Linked DNA regions of Thermocoleostomius sinensis A174. The protein of the gene in region 1 interacts with the protein of each later gene in a pairwise test. Links are inferred from orthologs where the notes say so. Each region holds a gene or a part of one and is shown in the gene's direction. Other genes may lie near its edges. The genes, in order: pheT and secD.

Region 1 (3,367 bases):
CTTGGCAACGGTCGAGGCGATCGAGCGCATGGCTAAAGCGGCTCAACACGCGTGCGATCGAATCCACCGTCCCTTTCAGATTCTGCGATGGTATGATGCCTCGAAAGTGAGTCCTGATGTAAATCAACGAATGGTTGGAGCACTCGATCGACGTCATGAGCTTGGCGATGCCATTGAATTCTACTGTGATGGTTTAACTGGCAACCAGATTTATTATGCCCTCGACCCTTGGTGGCCGGGTGGACTCGGCCGCTATACCCAGTACCCGCTGCTTTGTTATCTTGACTGTCGCCACGATCGGGTGCGTTGGACGTGGTAACAGAGCCGCTTGATGGCACAGCCCTCCTTGCTTCACGATTCAGCTAAAACTTCATTCCTTGCTTGATCCGTCATCCTTCCTGATAAGGATAGAATGGTGAAGTTGACGAAACGTTACGTTAAAACCTTCTACTTTGACTGAGGAAAGAAAAGCGGGCAATGCGCATCTCTTTGAACTGGCTCCGAGAACTGGTAGATATTACGATCGCCCCAGAAGAATTAGCCGATCGACTGACGATGGCTGGCTTTGAAGTCGAAGAGATTGAAGATCGCCGCGCTTGGGCCGACGGGGTGGTCATTGGAAAGGTACTGAAACGGGAACCTCATCCCAATGCGGATAAGCTAAGTGTGTGCACCGTGGATATTGGAGCCGAAACGCCCTCCACGATCGTGTGCGGTGCGGCCAACGTGCGTGCCGATGTTTTTGTTCCAGTGGCAACAATCGGCACCTACCTGCCCAACATTGACTTGAAGATCAAGCCGCGTAAACTGCGGGATGTCCCCTCAGAAGGGATGATTTGTTCGCTGGCTGAAGTCGGCTTAGCTAAAGAATCGGAAGGCATTCACATTTTTCCCCACGCAGATTTACCCGTGGGTAGTGATGCGCGTCCATATCTGGGTTTAGACGATGTGGTGCTCGATCTGACCTCTACGGCCAACCGAGCCGATGCTCTTAGTATGGTGGGAATTGCCCGGGAAGTAGCAGCCTTGACGGGTGCCCAATTGAAATTGCCGATCGTGCCTGACGTTCTGGTCAAATCCGCAGGGAAGAATCTAGCAATTAAAATTACCGAGCCGCAAGCGTGTCCCATTTACATTGGCACTAGCATCACCGGAGTCACGATCGCGCCGTCTCCTCTATGGCTTCAGCAGCGATTGCAGGCAGCCGGGATTCGCCCCATCAATAACGTTGTTGATGTCACCAACTATGTGCTGCTGGAATGGGGACAGCCGCTTCATGCCTTTGATCGCGATCGGTTGCAAGCCGTTGCAGGTGGCAAAACTCTGACAATCGGCGTTCGCTTTGCTCGATCAGGAGAAACCTTAACCACGTTAGATGGTCAGGAACGCACATTGCAAGAGCAAGCCGTGCTGATTACGGCCAACGACCGACCCGTGGCCTTGGCGGGGCAAATGGGCGGTGAGGACACAGAAGTCGGTGCTGATACAAAAAATTTGGTGCTGGAGGCGGCTATTTTCGATTCTGTCACCACCCGACGTTCGGCTCGATCGCAGGCTTTGCGTACGGAAGCCTCGACCCGCTATGAACGGGGGGTTAATCAAGCAGAGTTGGAGATTGCTTGTCGCCGGGCCCTGCAATTGATTACGGAACTGGCCGGAGGAACGATAGAAACGCAAGTCATCGCTGACCATCGCCCTGATCAAGCTTTGACCAGCCGCACGATCGAACTGCGCCTAGAGCGAATCAATCAGATCCTGGGGCCCATCTATCTACATGGCAATCCTCAAGCTAATGGGTCTACTCCTTCCGAAGAAGACATTGGCGAACTGCAAGCGGGCGATGTGGAACGGGTGTTGACGGCCCTCGGCTGTGAGTTGCTGCCCGCTGAACAGCCCGGTGATTGGAGCGTCACCATTCCCCCCTATCGCTATCGAGATTTAGAACGAGAAATTGATCTAATTGAAGAAGTGGCACGGCTCTATGGCTATGACAACTTCTGCGATACATTGCCAGGCAAAACCGAGGCAGGCTATTTGCCGGATGATCAATTAGCGTTGCGTCAAATTCATGCGGCATTCCGGGCGATCGGATTAACCGAAGTGATTCACTATTCACTGGTGAAGCCAACCGAAGAAAATCAAGTGTCGTTGGCCAATCCGCTGTTCGTAGAATATTCAGCGTTGCGCACCGAGATGTTGACAGGGTTAATTGATGCGTTCCAGTACAACCTAGAGCAGGGCAACGGACCCCTGAATGCGTTTGAGATAGGACGGGTATTCTGGCGCGAAGAAAATGGTTTTTATGAAAGCGATGTAGCGGCTGGTATCATGGGCGGCGATGCTACGCGGGGGCGTTGGGTGCGGGGTGGTCGAGAACAACCCCTATCCTGGTTTGAAGCGAAGGGGAGGTTAGAAAGTGTGTTTCAACGGCTGGGCCTGACGGTGGAATATCAGCCCGATCGCCGTAACCCCATCCTGCATCCAGGTCGTACAGCGTCGCTGTGGATCAATGGCGATCGATTGGGCACGTTCGGACAATTACATCCTCAGTTTCGGCAACAGCGTGGCTTACCCGATGAAGTCTATGTATTTGAATTCAATCTAGATGTCATGCTGGAGTCAATGATTCAAGAGGATAGCTTGGCGTCCCTCTTCCAACCCTTCTCTGCCTATCCTGCTTCCGATCGCGATATTGCTTTCTTCGCACCAGTGAAATTCTCAGTAGCAGAAATTGAGCGATCAATTCGACAAGTAGCAGGAACGCTCTTGGAATCGGTGGAACTATTTGATGAATATCGCGGAGCCAATGTGCCTGCTGGAAAGCGCAGCCTTGCCTTCCGGTTAGTCTATCGAGCAGTCGATCGAACGCTTACCGATGACGATGTGGAACCCGTGCATCAAAAAGTGCGAGAAGCATTGGAAGAAAAATTCCAGGCAGAATTGCGCAGCTAAACTGTTCGCTTTTTGATTCCCTTTGTCGGTAAAAATGAAATCACCTACTTTTACTGCAAAAGTGATCTACTTTCATCCTCTTGACTGTTTCTTTAAAAGCAAGCTTTAGGGATTGCTTCTGCAACGAGGCAGTTGCTAGAGAGGATAGACCGATTCAATGTAATCACCCAAAAGGGTGATGTGATTACCAAGGGGCTTTAGTAAAGTAGAGCTTACCTGATATACCTAAGCAGTTTGTCCACCCGGTAGGTTATACGTCTGCCGGGTTTTTTGTCGGCTCAGTGTTCAGTTCAGTATTCGGCTCATTGTGTTCAGGAGGGGTGGCATGTCGGTAGGAGCACTATTGCATCAGGTTATTTTACGCTTTGACCGCGATCGGTTTCACCAAGATTTGTCAACGGCTGCTTTTGCCAAT
Region 2 (3,136 bases), 750 kb from region 1 along the record:
CAATTTCGCAGAGATGCTCCTCAGGTCAGAATCTTCCTGAATGATGAAATGGAGGAGGAAGCATTGGCAGAACTACAAAAATTTGAGCAACGCTTGCGGTTTAAAATTTTAATTGGTGAAGCAGAACCACAATCGGACGCGGAAATTAATGAACAAGTGCGAGAAAAAGCCAGAGAACTTCAAGAAGAGTTTCGAGAAATTAGCGGAGATGCCATCAAAAATGTCTTTTCCGATATTTTTGGGTTGTTAGCATTTTTTCTAGTGCTGATCAGTAGCCGCAAGGAGATCGAAGTCCTGAAGTCCTTTATGGATCAAATGATCTATGGACTCAGTGATAGCGCCAAGGCATTTGTAATTATTTTATTTACCGATATGTTTGTGGGGTTCCACTCGCCTCATGGTTGGGAAGTCCTACTAGAAGGTGTCTCTCGCCATTTTGGACTGCCTGCTAACCGAGATTTTATCTTTTTGTTTATTGCTACATTTCCAGTGATTTTAGACACTATTTTTAAGTATTGGATTTTCCGATATCTTAATCGCGTTTCTCCATCAGCCGTAGCAACCTATAAAAATATGAACGAATAAAATTAGTCGGGCTGGTTTCTGAGAGAATCCGGCGGTTGCTCTCATCACTTAGGGGCAAATCTCGCTATCATAGCGTTTGTTGCAGCGGCTACAACTATGGGCAGACAACGTTCACTCATTGCACTAATTTTGATTTTGGCAATCGGGGCGATCGCCGTGCTGGTCACGGTTCCCCTTCAACTGGGGCTAGATTTGCGGGGCGGCTCTCAACTGACGCTTCAGGTCAAACCTACTGAAGCCGTACCAACCATTACCCCCGATAAACTGGCAGCGGTTCAAAGTGTGATCGAAAATCGGGTCAATGGTCTTGGGGTGTCGGAAGCCCAAGTGCAAACGGCAGGGCAAGATCAGTTGATTATTCAACTGCCGGGGGTCAGTGATCCAGCCCAGGCTGAACGAGTATTGGGCGGTACGGCCCAGCTTGACTTTCGAGAACAACGGCGTGGCACCGAAGCTCAACTTCCGGTGGAATTGAACCTGCGATCGCAATTTGAGTCTGAAGCGCAAAGGCTGGCAGCAAGCGGGGATACAGAGGCGATTGAAGCCAACCAACAGGCCTTGCAAACCCGTGAAGCAGCCATTGCCGCTCTGTTTGACAAAACCGGGCTAACGGGAGATATGTTGCAGGATGCTCGTGAATCCTATGATGCTAGCAGTGGCACCTGGAGCGTGAATCTATCCTTTAACAATGAAGGCGGCGAGAAGTTTGCTGAAATTACCAAAAACGTAGCAGGAACCGGCCGAACGCTGGGGATTTTCCTTGACGATCGCCTGCTGAGTGCGCCCACGGTTGATGTCCGCTACGCTGAAACTGGAATTACCGGCGGACAAGCCACCATTTCTGGCCAGTTCACTACTCAAGAAGCAGCAGATTTAGCCATTCAGTTACGCGGTGGAGCGTTGCCAGTTCCCGTCGAAATTATCGAAAACCGCACCGTTGGCGCTACGTTAGGACAAGACAGCATCCGCCGCAGTATCTATGCGGGTCTAGCGGGACTGGTGCTGGTGTTGATCTTCATGGTGGTGTATTACCGCCTCCCCGGTTTAATCGCCGATATTTCCCTGATGTTATATGCTCTGTTCACGCTGGCCCTGTTCAATATTTTGGGGGTGGTGATCACGCTCCCTGGCATCGCCGGATTCATTCTCAGCATTGGCATGGCCGTAGACGCCAATGTGTTAATTTTTGAACGTACCCGCGAAGAATTACAGGCGGGCAAAACCCTGTATCGATCGGTCGAAGCTGGATTTTACCGCGCCTTCTCCAGTATTTTAGATGGCAACCTAACGACCTTGATTGCCTGCGGTGCTTTGATTTGGTTAGGGGTTGGACTGGTCAAAGGCTTTGCAGTCACGCTAGCCGTTGGAATTGTGGTCAGTATGTTTACAGCGCTTACCTGTAGCCGCACGCTGCTGTTGTTTGTTCTGGGATTTCCAGCCTTACGGAAACCGTCTCTATTCAGTCCTAAGTTGTCTGCTTCCCTTCAGACCGAGAAATCATCATGAAACTGCAAGTTATTCGACGGAGAAAGCTGTGGTGGGCGATCTCGTCCTTCGTTATCCTAATCGGGTTAATAGCCATGCTGATCTCCTGGCAGCAAATTGGGTCCCCGCTGCGACCCAACCTGGAATTTGTGGGCGGAACCCGCCTGCAATTGGAGTTAGACTGCACTCAGCCGGGCAACTGCGACGAACCAATTGCTGCTAGTGAAGTGCGAGAGGTCTTAGCGAGACAGGGCCTAGAGAATAGCAGCATTCAAGTGCTGGACGAACACGGACTCTCAATTCGTACTACCAACTTGACGCCCGAACAGCGATCGCAACTTCAAACCGATCTTAACGAAGCGATCGGCCCATTCGACGTTGAACAAACCCAGATTGATTCGGTAGGTCCTACGCTGGGGCGACAGATTTTGTCTGCTGGCTTGATCGCTCTGATCGTTTCCTTTGTGGGCATCATGGTCTACCTCAGCTTTCGGTTCCAGCCAGACTACGCTGTGTTTGCGATCGTGGCACTGCTGCATGATGTGCTTGTCACCATTGGCGTGTTTGCTATTCTGGGTTTGCTGCTCGGCATTGAGGTAGACAGCCTATTTTTAGTATCACTCCTGACTATTGTGGGCTTTTCGGTGAACGATACAGTCGTCATCTACGATCGCATCCGAGAAAACCTCAAGCTTAACCCGGATCGATCGATTGAGAATACGGTCGATGATGCCGTTAATCAAACCCTAGCCCGCTCCATCAACACCACCCTCACCACTATCTTGCCGCTCGTCGCTATTTTTCTACTGGGTGGAGATACTCTCAAGTTCTTTGCCCTAGCGCTTATTGTCGGATTCATTGCGGGAGCCTATTCCAGTATCTTCATCGCCAGCACGTTATTAGCTTGGTGGCGTGGACGCAATGAACAGCTAGTTCCCGCTGTGGCTGAGTCAGTGGATAAGGGCTAGTAGAGATGAGGGACTGAATATTACTATTCGTTTGAGCACCATCCTTGGATATTTATACCGCTCTAATTCGCCCGCTGTTGTTTTCGGTTATCAACGCT

Evidence for each region.
Region 2: the proteins of pheT (region 1) and secD interact in binary tests that used the Escherichia coli proteins (3 or more experiments, as listed by UniProt). The link is inferred for Thermocoleostomius sinensis A174 from one-to-one orthologs.

The regions. Positions count from the first base shown.
Region 1 is NZ_CP113797.1:2,494,573-2,497,939, reverse strand. Bases 174-3,214 are described here. They hold pheT (phenylalanine--tRNA ligase subunit beta), read left to right. Parts: upstream 174-477; coding sequence 478-2,952; downstream 2,953-3,214. Other genes in these bases: OXH18_RS10795 (peptidase M15A), read left to right, coding at 174-319. In the rest of the region: more of OXH18_RS10795, read left to right, coding at 1-173; OXH18_RS10785 (DUF3616 domain-containing protein), read left to right, coding at 3,278-3,367.
Region 2 is NZ_CP113797.1:1,741,972-1,745,107, reverse strand. The notes cover bases 77-2,886. They hold secD (protein translocase subunit SecD), read left to right. Parts: upstream 77-681; coding sequence 682-2,091; downstream 2,092-2,886. Other genes in these bases: secF (protein translocase subunit SecF), read left to right, coding at 2,088-2,886; OXH18_RS07600 (proton extrusion protein PcxA), read left to right, coding at 77-585. Outside these bases: more of OXH18_RS07600, read left to right, coding at 1-76; more of secF, read left to right, coding at 2,887-3,038; OXH18_RS07585 (quinone-dependent dihydroorotate dehydrogenase), read left to right, coding at 3,083-3,136. UniProt on the Escherichia coli protein: Part of the Sec protein translocase complex. Interacts with the SecYEG preprotein conducting channel. SecDF uses the proton motive force (PMF) to complete protein translocation after the ATP-dependent function of SecA.